Regions from separate parts of the Acerihabitans sp. TG2 genome, predicted to be linked through region 1. Evidence: predicted binding sites of a transcription regulator. Region 1 holds the regulator's gene; each other region holds the start of a gene.
The links. Region 1 encodes LexA, which represses DNA repair genes until DNA is damaged. Its sites were predicted from a motif close to TNCTGTATGTACATACAGNA; they were not measured.

Region 1 (6,117 bases):
CGTTGAGCGCTAACCCGCTATCATGTTGGATAATCAGCTCCTGGCGTGCCAGTTCGGTTATCAGTTCATCAATTACCGGCTCGATGGCCTGTTTTTGATGATGCATAAAGAGCTCAGCTTTTAGCAACGGATACAGCAGATTGATGCGGTACAATAGCTGCTGCCGATGGATCCCTGGATTGCCGATAACAATGCTGGCCACCAATGAAGGCAGTATGAATAGATGCTGAATATTATTGCGATAATAGGTCATCAGCACCGCCTGTTCACGGGACAGATAAATTATTTCGCCGATCGTATCCTGCTCCACGCTAAATTTGTTCATCGCCAAGGCGTGCTCAAGTAGCTCTTGTGCGTTGGACTCGGGCACCGTAACATCGGTCGCATAAGGCACGTTGCGAATCAGCTCCAGACAACAGGTAAGCTGTTGCAGTAGCTGTTCACGGGTAAGTGAGCGCTGACGGGAGGCCAGTAGCACGGTGGAGCACAGATTGATCGCGTTCACTGCTGCAGCGTTGTTGATCCGCACCATAATCGTCCCGGCGATATCATCAACTGCGGGCGCGAGCCAGGGTGGACGTTGCGATTCGATAGGGTCGATGGAATCACGCCAGTGCGGTACATTCTGATTCAGGTAGGTGCTAAGGGATAACGGTTCGCCAAAGTTGACATAACCCTGGCCTAAATTTCGCAATTTGCGCAATCCGCGCACCATTTGCACAAAACCTTCTTTTTCTTTGGTGGCGCCCCGCAGCTCTTTAGCATAGGTGGCGACTTCCATAACATGCTCGTAGCCTACATAAATTGGCACGAGAGTGATCGGCCGGTTGCCGCCGCGCAACATGGCTTGAATGGTCATTGTCAGTGTGCCGGTTTTAGGTTCCAGCAAACGCCCGGTTCTTGAGCGACCCCCTTCCATAAAATATTCAACCGAGTAGCCCCGGGTAAACAGTTCTCCGAGATATTCACGGAAGATGGTGGAGTAGAGTTTATTACCTTTGAACGTACGACGAATAAAAAAAGCGCCCAAGCGGCGAAAAATCGGACCTGCTGGCCAGAAGTTTAAGTTAATCCCGGCAGCGATATGCGGTGGTACCAGTCCCTGATGATAGAGTACGTAGGACAACAACAGATAGTCCATATGACTGCGGTGGCAGGGCACATAGACGATTTCATGGCCATCTTCCGCCAGTTGTCGTACGCGTTCTGCGTTGCGTACGTGCAACCCTTGATAAAGACGGTTCCAGGTCCAGCTCAATACCCGGTCGGATAAGCGCACCGCTTCGTAGGAAAAATCCGCCGCAATTTCTTCCATCAGTGTAATGGCGTTCTGCTGCGCCTTCTCTACGGAGATTTTTTTCGAACGCGCGTCGTCTTCAACTGCTTTTTCGATGGCTTTAGACGCCAATAATTTATTAAACAAATCCTGGCGGACGGGCAATCGCGGCCCCACCGCCACCAGGCGCTGACGGGCAAAATGTATCATGGCGACCCGGGCCAATTTTTGTGCGATTGTTTTGTCGGTGCCGTGCTCCGTCGCCATATAACGCATGGACAGGGGATTGGAGAATCGCACGAAGCTATCGCGGCCGAGCCAAAGCACCGCAAAGAATTTCTGAAACCCGTTGAGCAGACGTAGCTGAGGCGTTGGCTGATTTTGCTGCGCTTCTCGCCCGGGGGAACGGCCGAACATGATTGACACGGGCACCATCTGCACATCGAGCTGCGGGTTGCTGCGATGCAAATCCAGATAGTCGTGAAAAATTTTCACCGACTCACTTTTTTCGGTGAAATAAGGAAATACTCGCGGGCCATCGTGAATAAAGACGTAGCGTGCTAGCGTGACACCGTCGATCTCCAATGGAACCAGTGGGTCCGGCAACCGAAGTTGCAGACATTGGGCACGTAAGGTGAGCAGGTCTGCCTTTGAATTATAAGGTAACACATACATTATTGGCCGCAAGGGATCCAGACCGGCGTCTTCCGGTGGATTTGCGGGAATAACTTTGCTTTTCACCAACAGCCTGAGCGGTAGATCCAACAACGTATAATAAATGGTTCGCCAGCCTGACATATTTTTGTGAAGCCTCTTGTTAGCATTGCGACACAAGAATACCAGAAACCGCGCGTCAGATCTGTGGTGATACGAACGCGAAGAAACGGTAAGATGAGCGCTATTTCACTCTGTGCATGGAATCATGGCAAATCAAACCTCCGGGCTGGCGCGTATTTACAAGGCCACGGGATACTCAATTAAAGGATTTTGCGCCGCTTGGCGTCATGAAGCCGCCTTCCGTCAGGAAGTTGTGGTTGCCGTCATTGCGATTATCCTTGCATGTTATCTCGAAACAGACGCTATTTCGCGTATTTTATTGATCGGGTCAGTATGGTTGGTGGTGTTGGTGGAGATCATCAATAGCGCTATTGAAGCGGTAGTGGACCGTATCGGGCCGGAACAGCATCCACTCTCCGGCCGGGCAAAAGATTTAGGATCGGCGGCCGTGACTCTGGCGATCGTTCTATCGGTATTTATCTGGGTGACGTTACTGTGGACGCATCTTGGATAAACTGCCGTTTTTAGCGGCTTGGCGGCCGGGATTTATGATGTTTTGCTACGTTGATGGTTTTCAATTGCATCAGACCTGTATATACTCTCAGAAAGACTGTATAAACAAACAGGGGATGGAATGAAAGCGTTAACCGCCAGACAACAAGAGGTTTTTGAGCTTATACGCGATCATATATCGCAAACCGGTATGCCGCCGACCCGTGCGGAGATCGCACAGCGTCTGGGGTTCAAATCCCCCAATGCCGCTGAGGAACACCTCAAGGCGCTGGCGCGTAAAGGCGCGATAGAAATTGTCTCCGGTGCCTCTCGCGGCATCCGGTTATTGATCGAAGAAGAAACCGGGCTGCCGCTGGTTGGCCGTGTCGCTGCTGGCGAACCCTTGTTGGCGGAGCAGCACATTGAAAGCTACTACCAAATAGATCCTGACCTGTTTAAGCCGCATGCTGATTTCCTGCTGCGGGTCAGTGGGATGTCAATGAAGGATATCGGCATCATGGATGGCGATCTTCTGGCGGTGCACAAAACCCAGGATGCGCATAACGGACAGGTCGTGGTGGCGCGTATCAACGATGAAGTTACGGTAAAGCGTCTCAAAAAACATGGCAATATCGTGGAGTTATTACCAGAAAACAGCGAATTCTCACCTATTATCGTTGACCTTCGCCAGCAGGAACTGTCTATCGAAGGGCTGGCGGTCGGCGTGATCCGTAATGGGAACTGGATTTAACGACGGTTTTTTCCCTACATGACTCAATGTGGTCCGGTTATGGATGAGCGTTTCTCCGGCACCGGGCCTGTTTGACAACGCCTATTATGCCTTTCACTCACCGCTGTTTATACCCGTCATACTTCAAGCTGTCGGTGCGTTGCAATATTCGGTCCTTCCGTGGGCCTCACCCTTAACGGGGCCGCGAGAAGTTGCGTTCAAATTTGCTGCACTATTTTACTGCACTGTTTTGCCCCACTATTTTGCCCCACTATAATGCCTATCGCCAATCCTCTGCTATAATTAGATTGTAGTGTTAATCAATGAATAGAACATAGGTGTTGAAATCCTATTTAGTCGATTAACAAAGTGAATTATCAGTCCAATCCAAGGAGGCTTTTATGAATAAAGATCAAACTAGCGGTAATTGGAAGCAGTTTACCGGTAAAATAAAAGAACAGTGGGGTAAATTGACTGACGATGATTTAACTGTGGTTGAAGGCAAACGCGATCAACTTATCGGTAAACTTCAGGAACGCTATGGCTATGGTAAAGACGTTGCTGAAACAGAAGTTAAAAATTGGGAAATCCGCAATAAATTTCGGTGGTAGCGGTTTATAGGCCAAGGAGGGGCGCCATAAGATAGGCCTTTTGTTTTAGCTTATTCTTATCCATGGTTGTAAGGGTGTGCTGTCTATAATTCTATCCACCTTAGGCGATTGATGTTTTTACCACCCGCTACCTTGGTAAGGTAGGGTTATTGAGATGTCAGCGTTTTTTTATGGCTATTGAATGGTCATGTTCGCAGGTGTCGGGATGGTTACAGGCTTGCACATCCGTACATAATGGACAAAATCCATGGGCCTCCACAACATTATGGCGCATCGTAAAACCACTGGCCTCGGCCATTTTTTGCAAGATATCCTCAATACCCTGTGTGGCCTGTTCCGTGACCTGGCCACAGCGATCGCAAATAAAGAAGGCGGAAGTGTGTCCCGGTTGCTCAAAATGGTGGCACAAAACAAAGCTATTGGTTGACTCAACGCGGTGAATAAAACCTTGCTCCAGCAGGAAATCCAGGGCGCGATAGATGGTCGGTGGTTTGGCTTGAGGTTCGGAGACCCGCAGCAGATCCAGCAAATCATACGCACTGATTGCGCCCTCCTGCTGAGTCATCAGCCGCAACACTTCCAACCGCTGTGGCGTCAGGCGCACATTACGCTGTTCGCATAATTGTTCCGCTTGGCTAAGTAAGTGGGACGAAGTCGATGCAGTCATAGAGGTTCCTCATAGCGTGTTCCTTAGTCTATCTTATCATGATGGCATTAAAACGCCGAGTCCATACCCGTCATCTTTCAGCTCGCGGGATTGGTGTCACATGAGTGAGTTAACCAGGGTATACGTGCATTCATTTGACGCATTTATTCAGGCAGCAGGACCCGATGATGGCAGATTTTCCTGTAGATAGTGATGTGCAGTTCTTGAAGATGGGTGGTATGGGGCGGCGTTAAGCATGATAGCGCAACACCGCCTTGGGTTAATGACCGTCCTCAGATGGCAACAGAACGTGTCTTTATGCTATCGGTGACTCTGTTGGCGATGGACATGAGATGGTAAATGATCTGTTTGTTACTGGCCTTGGTTTTACGTTTAATATTGATTTTATGGGATGATAGGGTTTTTTCTTTTATTCCAAGCTGGTTGCAAATATGCATAGTATCAAAGCCGGACATCCACATTTTCAAAATTTCCGCTTCGGTTTTACTAAAATGCAAAGGGGAAAAACCCATTGCTGAATCTGCATTATGCCAAGCTTTGGTATCCATGAAGTATTGAATTATCATGATAAGTGAGCTTATTTTGATAAACTTAGACACTATAATGACATTATCTTTGATCGGTACGAAATCATGAAATTTAATATTTTCATTTCCAATAAAGATAAAGAATAAGGTAAGTGGCTGATTTTCAATAATAGCTTTCAGTTCATTGCTATCGTTGTGACATTGAAAATAATTCTGATTAATGAAAATAATCGTTGGCGTTGCTTTTTTGCATTTGTGCTTTAAAGAATCTATCGTCTCCAAATCGCGAATGCTGTCTTTTATTCCACTGTCAGCTAATGAACTTCTTAACGCGTGTTTAGTATATGTGCATGGGTCTAAAATAAATACTGTCATAGAATAGTGCCATCTATAATTTATGTCGTTCCATGACGAAGTGAGGAAGCGATAGCCATCTACCTAGGTGAATGGCGACCCAAAAAATATTATATTTTTATTATTTGACTTCCCTTCTTGGATAGGCCGGTTGTTATGCTAATACCATAGTCGCTACTGTTTTCTATTAGAAATAATCTAATTATCGTGAGTTCAATAGTTTTGCTCATGCTCCACCTTCCACTCACACACCATGTTTCGTAACTACTAATTAATGTTTAAATGATTACGATCAATTTGTAAATAATGAAAGTTCTTTTTGGGATTAAATGGTGGTTATATGGTATTTTTTGAGCAATTTAGCGATGAATTTTAGTTATGTATGTTAATTTAAAGTTAACAACTGCTGGAACATACAGCCGATTCCCCGTTACGCTGTCTCACGTTCTCCCGGGTTCGGCTCGGTTTTTCTATGCTATAGTAGCCCGTAATCATTATTCCATTACAACGTCGGCCGACTTCGTTATCCGAAGCGTTTTAATGCGACGTTGATCATCATCAAATACGGCAAATTGGTCCACATGCGCGATAACATTGTTCAAACACATACCTTGTCGACTCCACTGGTACCTGCAATTGGCGGGATTCTGCCCGCCCGGCGTCTGTCGGTAGCGCCGATGCTC
Region 2 (6,117 bases), on a different contig from region 1:
ACAGCGCCATGATAGACGTGGCGATGGCCAACAGTAAACTGGTACAGGTGCTAAACCAAACCAAGGCATCGCTGTTAACCCGACTGCGGGGCGACCGCGGCCAGCGAGGCACACGACGAACATTGCATTACTATTTCGTTGCGCAGGATATACATGAACGAGCCAGTTCATCTCATGTGCAGTATCAACAATTGCGTGAGCAACTGCGTTACAGCGACGTGTTATTCAGGTTCCAGCGATTGCTCGCTTTGCAGGCCAAAGCCTGTCATGCGTTATCCCAATCTATCCTGTTGCATCAAAAATATCAGCACGACAGTAGGTTTGAGCGTGTTTTCAATCACTTATCATCGGCTATTGATCGTCTTATTACCGCGCCGCCCCAAATCAAGGCGCTAAAACATTTATTAAATAATTTGCGCGCTATCGATGCCCAGCTTGCCACGATCGAATCGGAACAGGCCATCGCCCGTAATGCTCCGGAGGAAAACAATCTTGCTGACGATAAACTGACCGGATGGAACGACATACGTCTACGTATTAAACGTAACCTTACGCCAGAATCGGCGCTGTTTCGTCATGCCGTGCGGATGTCGGTGGTATTATGTATAGGTTATGCATTTATTCAGTTAAGCGGTTTGCATTATGGCTACTGGATTTTATTGACCAGCTTGTTTGTTTGTCAGCCCAACTACCAGGCAACACGTCGCCGTCTAGCCTTAAGAATCATTGGCACGCTGGCGGGAGTCTTGCTTGGTTTGCCTATTCTCTATTTTGTCCCGTCGACCGAGGGACAAATGATTTTGATCGTGCTTAGCGGCACGCTGTTCTTTGCTTTTCGTAACGTGCAGTACGCGCAGGCCACCATGTTCATCACGCTGTTGGTTATGCTGTGTTTCAACCTGTTGGGTGAGGGATTCGAGGTTGCCCTGCCCCGTGTGTTTGACACCTTTGTCGGTTGCGCTATTGCCTGGGCTGCAGTCAGCTTTATCTGGCCTGATTGGCATTTCCGGCGGTTGCCGCAGGTTATGAATAATAGCCTAGCGGCAAATTGCCGCTACCTGGATGCGATTCTGGTGCAATATCATCAAGGTAAGGACAATCGTCTTGATTACCGCGTCGCCCGGCGCGATGCGCATAATCGTGACGCAGAACTGGCCTCGGTGGTCTCAAACATGTCGGCGGATCCCAAGACCAGCAGCGAACTGCTTGAGTCCGCATTCCGTTTGTTATGCCTGAACCACACTTTCCTCAGTTACATTTCCACACTGGGTGCACATCGTGAAGACATGGCAAATCCCGACGTACTTCAGGTCCTGGACGACGCAGCATGCTATATCGATGACGCGTTGCAATATCAGCCACAGTTCGCCCTGCGCGTGGCACAGGAGCATGAAAAACTGGTTGAGCGTATCCGCATGGTATTGACCAATCCCGAGGCCAAGGAGCAAGTCGTGCTGCAACAGATTGGTTTGTTGCTGGAATTACTGCCAGAGCTCATTGCACGCAAACAGGAAATTGAAACCCAATTTTAGCAAACATGATGGCCAGCCCGGTCTATTACTCAATCTAATGACACCACTACTGGCAAGAAAGGCGTTTAAACCACGCCAATAACTCGCTGCGCTGTCCTTGGGGCAGCGCAGCCAGATGCCGACCCGCCAATGCACCTTCCAACGCCAACAACACCTTGACGTCCAGATTTTCTTTAATCGCACGCAATTTCAGGTAGCTGCTTTTTGCACCATAATGACGCAGTGCTTCGATATCCTGAATACCGGCTTTCCATAGTAAGCGCTCGATGGCTTGTCCGATATTGGGCAGATCCTTGAGCCGCTGGCTGGCCGCTTTTATGTGTAAATGCCGTTTCGCTTCCTCCAATGCCAACAAGGACAGTGACATGAGCACCTCATCCGCTGCCCAAAGCCGCTGGTTCACCAGATAATAATTGAGTAAAACCGGAATGCCGCGCTTGGTGTAAAGGAGTTGGCTCATCTGTTGTGCAAGGAAGATATGCTCGCTTTGCCGGGTGCCCCTAAGATATAACTCGCCGTCCAGAATCAGACCAAACATAACCTTGTCGGCAGCAACGCTGTAGCCACCAAATTGTGAACGGGTGGTGATTGTCCCCAGGGAAGCAAACGCTGTTCTCACCCTGGAAATAATGCAATCAGGTATATCTTTCATCAACTTCTCCTTGTTTTTAATAGCATGTATTTCTACGCCCGATCCTGGGCTGCCAGTAAAAGTACGATATTTTGGCACTGGTTTTCAACTGAATATCGAGAGTGGCCGTTTTTAGTAGCAATTCTGCGAAGCTGATTAAATTTTCGGTTGATTTTCGCACCAATCCCCTATACTGTGTTTTTATACAGTCATAGAGGGCGAGCTCAAAATGCAAACACAGGTCAATACTCTGTCTCCCGTGCCGCAACTTTCTCAGGCGAAGGGTTCAATGGAAAAAACGGCGCTTTCACAAGACGCATCCAAGAATCAACCCTGGGCTCAGGGTATTATCAGTGAAGTGGTTTATTTTGAGGATCAGCCGGTGGTGGGACATATTCTGCTACCGCTGCTACGCTTATTGGGCACCCAATCGCGCTGGCTGCTATGGCTGACGTCCTCACGTCGGTTAAGCCGCCCCTGGCTTGAACAATCGGGACTGCCACTCGAAAAAATGGTGCAATTGCGCCAATCAACGGCCTATGACACCGTTGCCGCGATGGAGAAGGCGTTACAAACCGGAAATTACAGCGTGATCCTAGGATGGTTTCCGCAAGAATTAACGGTGACTGACAAAAGTCGTCTGCGCGATGCAGCACAGCTTGGGGGGACTTATGGCTTTGTAATGTATCCCCAAAATGAAGTGTGCCGGAAATCTGGACAGTTTTCAGATATAAAGATTCATTCTTCTTTGTATCATTGAGTAAAATTAAGATTAATCTCACTAGGGTAATTCAACCGCCTCTCTCGCCGATAGGGAAACGGGGACAATCCAGCGGCCATGCGGTTCCCCGGTATAGCTAACACACCGGGTGACTACAATTTTGTCTGCATTTAGTTCAATAAAATATACACCAACCGCTGTTTTTTATTATTGGGTCACTACATCTTACTTGTAAGTTTCCCACTTCGTTGTAGACTTTAATTCGCCAGGGCTGCTCTAGAACGCCTTTTAACAGCGGTGTACAAACGCAGAGCACGAACTCTGGCAATGGAATATTTAAATTAGCTTTATAGAGCTTATTGCCTATTTGGATGATAACGAGGCGCAAAAAATGAAAAAGACAGCTATCGCACTTGCAGTGGCACTGGCGGCTTTCACAACCGTAACGCAAGCCGCACCAAAGGACAACACCTGGTATGCCGGTGGTAAACTGGGTTGGTCCCAGTATCATGACACTGGATTTTACGGTAATGGCTACGATAGCCGTATCGGTAATGGTCCGACCCATAACAGTCAACTCGGCGCCGGTGCTTTTCTCGGCTACCAGGCTAACCCGTATTTAGGGTTTGAACTGGGCTACGATTGGCTGGGCCGCATGCCTTACAAAGGCAGCGTAGACAACGGTGCTTTTAAAGCACAAGGTATTCAGTTAACCACTAAACTGAGCTATCCGATCACCGATGATCTGGATATTTATACCCGTCTCGGCGGCATGGTATGGCACGCAGATTCCAAAGCGGCATACAACAATGGAGCCGGTGGTCGTTTGAGTGACAATGATACAGGTATTTCCCCATTGGCTGCCGGTGGTCTTGAATACGCCGTAACCAAAAACTGGGCAACCCGTCTGGAATATCAGTGGACCAACAATATCGGCGATGCCGGTACCGTGGGTACCCGTCCTGATAATGGCATGTTGAGTGTGGGTGTTTCCTACCGTTTCGGTCAAGATGACGTAGCCGCACCAGTAGCAGCCCCGGCTCCTACCGCAGCGCCTGCTCCAGTTGTTCAGACCAAACACTTTACCCTGCGTTCCGACGTGCTGTTTAACTTCAACAAAGCAGAGTTGAAACCAGAAGGTCAGCAGGCCCTGAATCAGTTGTATTCACAGCTGAGTTCTCTGGATCCTAAAGACGGTTCTGTTACCGTTCTTGGTTTTACCGACCGCATCGGTTCAGAACAATACAACCAGAAACTGTCTCAGGCTCGTGCGCAAAGCGTAGTAAGCTACCTGATCTCCAAGGGTATCCCTGCAGACAAAATTTCCGCTCGTGGCATGGGTGAATCTAACCCGGTTACTGGTGCAACCTGTAATAACGTGAAGGCTCGTGCCGCGTTAATTACCTGCCTGGCACCGGATCGTCGCGTAGAGATCGAAGTGAAAGGTATCAAAGAAGTGGTAACTCAGCCGCAGGCTTAAGTTATTACGCTTAAAAAAACCCCGCAATGCGGGGTTTTTTTATGGCTGTTATAGCTGATGATTTTATCCGTTTTGCACAGTTTTGACGCTCAGTTCTCATTGCCTTCGCCGAGCATAGCTTTTAGATCTTGCTTGAGTGATGACATCTGGGTGGCGTATTTTTCAGTACGCTCCGCTTCTTCGAGCAGGTTGACAATGGTTTCTGATAGGGTGTTGCCGCGGCGCTGTGACAGCGCGGCCAAACGTTGCCAAACCAGGTATTCCAGGTCAATGGATTTTTTACGGGTGTGCTGGTGTTCGGCGTTGAAGTGTCTTTTACGCCGGGCTCGGATGGTCTGCTTCATACGATTTTCCAGCGCCGGATTCATATTTTCATGAATCCATTTTATTATATTCCCCGGCAGGTGTTCATATAACAACAGTGTGGCAACCGACTCCTCCGCCGCGCTGTTTTCTTCATAGCGGGTGATCCGTTCACCTTCACGATGTTTTTTTACCAGATAGGTCCATTTCCATCCGGTTTCAAGATTCTCCAACTGCTGATATTTCATGATGCGTTCACCCGTGACCGTGTAACGTTACCTTAATAATACCAGTTTCCATAGGTAAGTCCTCAGCAAATGTTATTTTATGATTAATTTTTAATCGATCAGTGCCTAATGTTCTTGGATTATAGCTTCAACGTAAGATGGGTGAGACTAAGGAAGCGAAATTCTTGTATAATCTACGTTTCCCTGTTTAGCGACGTTACCGATCACCTTGACCATTAAAAAATTAGAATGGAAATATTTAATTCCCGAGCTTTCGCCTTTCGAAGCGGTGTTTGCCCAACCCTACCAACCAGCGCCTGCACCTATGGATTTGTTGCAGCCTCGATTGATAGATGGCCTGACTCAATTTTGCCACTCCCGGTCACCAAGCCGATTTATGCTGATCACGGCACAGGAAGATGAGGAATATTTCCAGTTAATCAACAAGACGATCAAGGGACTGCTGCCCAATGCCAACACCTTAATTGGCAGCAGGTATGTCATCACTGGCAACGGCGTTACTGTACAGCCGGCGACTAAACCCGATGATAATTTTGCCGCCCGTGACCAATGCGTCTATCAGACATGGATCGAACATGAGCAACTGTTCGGCTGCATGAGATGTTATCGCGACGTAATAGATTTGCAGCCGGGAAAAATCCATGACGCCAACGGCGGAGTATTGATTTTAGGCGCCAAGGCATTGGTGAGCCAGCCCCTAATGTGGCTTCGCTTAAAGCAGATGATCCTGCAAAAACGGTTCGATTGGCTGGCCTTGGATGAAACGCGGCCATTACCGGTCTCCATCCCGGCGATGCCTCTGGATTTGCGATTGGTGATCATTGGCGATCGCGAGTCGTTGGCAGATTTAAGCGATCTGGAACCTGATCTGACTAAGTTGGCCATCTATGGTGAGTTCGAGTCCGATATAAAACTCTTGTCGCCTGAGGATATGCAAACCTGGTGCGCCTATGTTAATAGCTTGCTTGCCGATCAAGGTTTGTCAGCACTGGAAGCCGAAGCATGGCCAGAAATGATCCGCCAGGCCATACGTTATAGCGGCGATCAATACCAGTTACCCTTGTGCCCTCAATGGCTAAGCCGCCGTATCAAGGAGGCAGTGCTCTACAGTGGCCAGGGAGTGATAAACAGCGAAGCGCTATATAATAGTAACCGCACCCGCATCTGGCGTGAAAGCTATCTTACCGAGCGAATGCAAGATG
Region 3 (6,117 bases), on a different contig from region 1:
CCATCCTATTATCCGCTGTTGCACGGGGGGGTATTTGGGATGTGTATTGATATTTTGCATTTATAGCCGGATCGGCTATTTTAATCGGCATCGAGACCAACATGCCGGCACACTAAAGCATGAAAGCGAGACAACAGGATAATGAGGAGCGTTATGCGAAACCGCAGTTTGGCCGATCTCGATCGGGTAGTGACGCTGGGCGGCGGGCACGGTTTGGGGCGTGTGATGTCGGCGTTATCCTCGCTGGGCTCACGGCTTACTGGGATTGTCACCACCACCGACAATGGGGGATCAACCGGACGGATCCGGCAATCGGAAGGCGGCATCGCCTGGGGCGATACCCGCAACTGTCTTAATCAGCTGATAGCACAACCCAGTATCGCAGCGGCCATGTTTGAATACCGTTTTACCGGCCGGGGTGAACTGGCTGGCCACAATCTGGGCAACCTGATGCTTAAGGCGCTGGATAATCTCAGCGTACGGCCATTGGACGCCATCAACCTGATTCGCAATATACTAAAGGTGGATGCCCTGCTTATCCCCATGTCCGAGCATGCAGTCGACCTGCAGGCCGTGACTGCCGCAGGCACCACCGTCGACGGTGAAATGGCGGTGGATCAGCTCACTGTGCTCCCGACCCACCTGCGATTAACCCCTGAGGTACCCGCCACCCGCGAAGCATTACACGCCATCGCCACCGCAGACCTTATCCTAATAGGTCCCGGCAGTTTTTTGACCAGCCTAATGCCACTGCTGTTGCTGAGTGATTTGTCCCAAGCACTGCGTCGCACCCAGGTGCCGCTAATCTATATCGATAACTTAGGCCGTGAACTCAGCCCGGCGGCGGCCAATCTTAGTCTCATCCAAAAGCTGGCGCTAATGGAACAGGCTATCGGCAGAGCCAACAGGATCGACGCGCTGCTGATCGGCCCCACCCGTGACGCGAGCGGTGTCACCGATCGGATGATCATCCAGCGTCCGCTGGCCGCCATGGATGAGCCTCATCACCATGATCGGCAGTTGTTGCGCACTGCATTAGATGACGCGCTACAATCGCTCGGATAAATAAGGCCGGCCGTTCACCTCAGGATAGGGCGATAAAATGCTCACGCAAGGCATGGATTTCGTCGCGTACGCTGGCCGCCTGTTCAAATTCGAGATTCTGCGCATGCGCCTGCATTTTAGCCTCCAGCTCGCTGATTTTTTTATCCAACGCTTTAGGCGTCATATCACCATAATGCGCCGCAGCTTCCATCGCCTTGCGCTTTTTCTGTTTAGCATGTGCTGGCGATTGGCCCAATTCCATAATATCTGCCACCGATTTATTCAGCGCCTGCGGAATAATGCCATGTTCTTGATTATAGGCATGCTGCTTCACGCGTCGTCGTTCGGTTTCATCAATGGCACGCGCCATGGACGGCGTGATCTTGTCACCATACAGAATCGCCTTGCCGTTCAGATTGCGCGCAGCTCGGCCGATGGTCTGGATTAACGAACGTTCAGAGCGTAAAAACCCTTCTTTGTCCGCATCCAGGATGGCCACCAGCGACACTTCCGGCATATCCAGCCCTTCGCGCAGCAGATTGATGCCAACCAAAACATCAAATTCTCCGAGACGCAGGTCACGGATAATTTCTACCCGCTCCACGGTTTCAATGTCGGAGTGCAGATAACGTACCCGCTCACCATGCTCGACCAGATATTCGGTCAGATCTTCCGCCATCCGTTTGGTCAGCGTGGTCACCAGCACCCGTTCATTAATCAGCACCCGCTTGCGGATTTCAGACAGCAGATCGTCCACCTGAGTACCCACCGGGCGGACTTCGATCTGCGGATCGAGCAGGCCAGTAGGACGCACCAGTTGATCGACTACCACCCCACCGCACATCTCCAGCTCATATTTGCCCGGCGTTGCCGAAACGTAGATCGTTTGCGGTGCCTGGGCGGCAAATTCTTCAAACCGCATCGGCCGGTTATCCAACGCCGAAGGCAGACGGAAACCATATTCCACCAGCGTCTCTTTGCGTGCACGATCGCCACGGTACATTCCACCAATTTGCGGAATGGTGACATGGGATTCATCAACAATCAGCAGACCGTCGGCGGGCAGGTAATCAAACAGCGTTGGCGGTGGTTCGCCTGGTCCACGTCCCGACAGATAGCGCGAGTAGTTTTCAATGCCCGAGCAATAGCCCAGCTCATTCATCATTTCCAGATCAAACTGGGTGCGCTGAGACAGGCGCTGCTCCTCCACCAATTTATGGCTGGACAGTAAATTCTGACGACGATCCGCCAGTTCGACCTTGATATCTTCCATGGCTTGCAGCAGGCGCTCGCGCGGCGTGACATAATGCGTCTTGGGATAGATGGTATAACGCGGCACCACCTGGTCTACTTGCCCGGTAAGTGGATCAAACAACGACAGCCGCTCTACCTCCTCGTCAAATAACTCAACACGCAGCGCAATGTCATCGGATTCGGCAGGAAAAATATCAATAACTTCACCGCGTACCCTAAAGGTCCCGCGTTGGAAGGCTTGATCGTTGCGGGTGTATTGCAGTTCGGACAGGCGCCGCAATATCGATCGTTGATCGATAATCATGCCGCGGGTCAGATGCAGCATCATTTTCAGGTAGGCGTCAGGATCACCCAAACCATAAATCGCTGAAACCGACGCCACCACGATCACATCCCGGCGTTCTAACAGCGCCTTGGTGGCGGATAAGCGCATTTGCTCGATATGCTCGTTTACCGAGGCGTCTTTTTCAATAAAGGTATCTGAACTGGGAACATAGGCTTCCGGCTGGTAATAGTCATAATACGAGACGAAATACTCAACCGCATTGTCGGGAAAAAAAGCCTTCATTTCGCCATAAAGCTGCGCCGCGAGTGTCTTGTTGGGTGCCAGGATCATGCTGGGTCGGTTAAGATCGGCAATCACATTCGCCACGGTAAAGGTTTTACCCGATCCCGTCACGCCCAGTAAGGTCTGATGGGCCAGCCCATCCTGTAACCCTTCTTCAAGATGGCGAATCGCCTCCGGCTGATCGCCGGAAGGTTTAAAGCTCGATTGCAGGTTAAAGGCTTTACTCATTTACTGGACTACCTCTGGGCAACATAAGAAAAATATCGTTAACAGAATGGTGGTCTGGATTTAGAATACTGGATACAAAACCAGTAATATAATACCCTTTCCGGCGAAACTCGCAAGTGCCGATGCGGTAGTGCCAAGGAAATGGGATCGTTTTGGATCCTCACCATTCTTATTTTATTATAAATCGTTATAAAATTAACACAGGGTAAAAGACTGCTGCAATTCGACACCAAGTCGATCATCACTTTACAAATTTGCTTGATTTTAATTAACTGTTTGTATTTCTGCCAATTAAAAAAAACGTGGAGAATACAGGCAACGCTCTATGAACCCGCGCCCACTCTCGTTTCCGCCGGCTTTTCTAAACCTAATGCACATGGTTATCCACAGGAATAGTGGATAAGTCTTACCGCACCGCTTGCTGCTTGGGTTCCACAAAGCTGACATTGATGACACCTAAATGACAAACCTGCGTCTTTTTAGCTATTTTTGATCGCTCAACCGCTTTTTTTTATGTCCAAATCACCTAACCCTTTTGCCCCTGTACCAAAACACCGTCACGTTGAATCACCACCCGCCGCACTGGTTTAGTGCCTTATTCACGCCTAGAGTCGCAATTGCACCACCGCACCGCCCAACAGCACCGTTAATGTGCAATAAGCCGCAGTTTGTTTGGAAAATAGCCATTGACGGTATGTCATTATGCTGCCACAACCCGGTAAAGACAGTTCATCATAAACTCATCAGATGTTGATTTGAGGCCGGCACAATTGAGTGAATTCCTATGCGCATACTAAGATAAGTGATTGCGATGCACGAACACGGTCAACGCACCGGCAGTCTGAAAGATAACGGGGGAGATTAACCGGTCCACCCGGCAACACTATTGGCCTGATAGTTGCTAGCTAGAGAAGTCGTTGCTAGAAAAGAAGTCGTTCTCAGAAGGGAAGTGTTTGTAGCGAATGCGACATTAAACATCAATAATAGGGAGGAAGACATTCTATGTTACGTTTGCACGCGGTGAACCAGTTTTATGGTCCCAAGCAGATATTGTGGGATGTCGACTTAGAGTTGCCCCATGGCCATTGCACCTATGTTCTGGGCCGTAACGGGGTAGGTAAAAGCACCCTCGTCAACTGCATCATGGGCCATATCCCTATCACCAGTGGATCGATAACCTGGCATCTGCACGGCGAAGCGGAGCTGAATTTACTGCAGCATCCGGTTGAGCAGCGCGCAGCACTGGGAATTGGTTATGTGCCGCAGGGCCGTCAGGTGTTTTCCCAACTCAGCGTTGACGAAAATATGCGGGTGGCGCTACTGGCCGGTCGGAATAAATCCCGTCAGATACCCGCCATGGTGTATGAGTTATTTCCGGTATTGCATAACATGCGTCATCAGCGAGCCGGGGATCTCAGCGAAAGCGGGCAACAGCAGTTAGCTATCGCCCGGGCGCTGGTGCTCGAACCGGAGCTACTGATCCTCGATGAACCTACCGGGGGTTCCCAGCCCACCGTAATAGAGGAGATCGGCCATAATATCCACCGTCTGCAGCGTGAATTTGGCCTTACGTTGTTGGTCGTGGAGCAGCAGTTACCGTTTACTCCCGAGGCAGGCGATAGGTTTTGTTTACTCGAAGCAGGGCGCAATGTCGCTCAGGGCCCGCTTGATCAATTGGATGAGAGCCTTATCCAAACCTATCTGGCGGTATAACGACAGATCATTGATGGGGAAAACTGACTCGTTATGCCATATTCACCCATTATCGCCTATATCGCCGCAATTCAGGGCGTTAATATCCCCATTCTCCACGTTACAGGTGAGTAGGCTTTCCTGTAACTCGGACTATTTAGGGTATAGTTCCCTATCACGCCCCATTTTTCACTGCCATGGCGCTCCATAAACAGCATCACCACTCCGTTACTGCTCCTTTACCAACCAATCTGATAATGTCCGAAAATCGATATACGCCGCCAGATCGGCGCAGGCCGGATCCGTCAGCCAGGGAATTTCACCCAACAACGGCGCCCTTAGTTGTTGGCGCAGCGTCGCCAGGTACTCTGTTCGCCGATGCGGCTCGCATGAGAGATCGTTAGCTATCCAACCGACCAACGGCAGCCCGGCCTGGCGTATCGCCAAGGCCGTTAATAACGCATGGTTAATGCAGCCAAGCTTGATCCCAACCACCAAGATCACCGGCAGTCGTTCAGCCACGACCCATTGATCATAACTAACATCATCGTTTAACGGCGTAAACCAGCCACCAGCACCTTCAACAATCACCCAGGGTGCCAGTCCTTCAAGTTCCCGTAGACCCTCCGAGAGCAGCAGCGGATCGATGACGCGGCTTTCATCGCGGCTGGCGATATGCGGCGACGTCGGCGCCAGCAGCGCCACCGGGTTAACCTGACGATACGTCAGCACCACACTGGCGTTGCTGAGCAAGGCCAATGCATCGTCATTGCGCGGCCCGTCAGTGGTTTCCCGGCAGCCGGCAGCCACCGGCTTGTAACCGACAGCCTTGCCGCCTGCGCGCTTGACGGCCTGCAACAGGGCGCAGGCCGCCACGGTCTTGCCGATATCGGTATCGGTGCCGGTGATAAAAAAACGCTTATTCACGATAAATAACACCATAGTTAAGTTGATAACTCAGTGGAAGCTTGCCCTGATGCCGGGTCCAGGCCGCGTCGAGTCGCTGCAGGCATGAGCGGCTGGTCAACCCCGGAGCACGCCCATCTCGCAGATGGCCTGCACCCACCCCTTTCAATTCATGGAGCAAGGCCGACAACTGCGGATATTCCAGCGTGAGGCGCGCCGCGCTGAAATGATGGCGATAGGGTACAAAAGCCTGAGCAATGGCCATTGAAGTCAAAAAACGGTTAAGATGAACCCCTTGATCCACCTTGGACCACGCTTGGCGGAGTTCCATCAGCGAACCGTCGGCCAGGGTCGAGACGGCAATCACCCCACCCGGGCGGGTGACGCGGTAAAATTCAGCCAGGGCGCGAGGAAGATCATCACAC

Region 2: a site for LexA is predicted at 2,355-2,374, ahead of sulA (SOS-induced cell division inhibitor SulA). Genes of this name have one in related genera too.
Region 3: a site for LexA is predicted at 3,161-3,180, ahead of uvrB (excinuclease ABC subunit UvrB). Genes of this name have one in related genera too.

What each region holds. Positions count from the first base shown of each region.
Region 1 is NZ_JAYGJO010000032.1:12,473-18,589, reverse strand. Features, by position in the region: gene plsB (glycerol-3-phosphate 1-O-acyltransferase PlsB) at 1-2,074, opposite strand, end outside; gene SJI19_RS21130 (diacylglycerol kinase) at 2,199-2,567, shown strand; gene lexA (transcriptional repressor LexA) at 2,688-3,296, shown strand; gene SJI19_RS21120 (CsbD family protein) at 3,677-3,886, shown strand; gene zur (zinc uptake transcriptional repressor Zur) at 4,044-4,553, opposite strand; gene rcsA (transcriptional regulator RcsA) at 4,826-5,455, opposite strand; gene dusA (tRNA dihydrouridine(20/20a) synthase DusA) at 6,016-6,117, shown strand, end outside.
Region 2 is NZ_JAYGJO010000007.1:187,158-193,274, reverse strand. Features, by position in the region: gene yccS (YccS family putative transporter) at 1-1,532, shown strand, start outside; gene SJI19_RS09025 (TfoX/Sxy family DNA transformation protein) at 1,579-2,184, opposite strand; gene sulA (SOS-induced cell division inhibitor SulA) at 2,453-2,923, shown strand; gene ompA (porin OmpA) at 3,276-4,364, shown strand; gene matP (macrodomain Ter protein MatP) at 4,454-4,915, opposite strand; gene SJI19_RS09005 (Lon protease family protein) at 5,124-6,117, shown strand, end outside.
Region 3 is NZ_JAYGJO010000007.1:26,601-32,717, reverse strand. Features, by position in the region: gene yvcK (uridine diphosphate-N-acetylglucosamine-binding protein YvcK) at 154-1,065, shown strand; gene uvrB (excinuclease ABC subunit UvrB) at 1,085-3,094, opposite strand; gene SJI19_RS08345 (ATP-binding cassette domain-containing protein) at 4,097-4,807, shown strand; gene bioD (dethiobiotin synthase) at 5,015-5,713, opposite strand; gene bioC (malonyl-ACP O-methyltransferase BioC) at 5,706-6,117, opposite strand, start outside.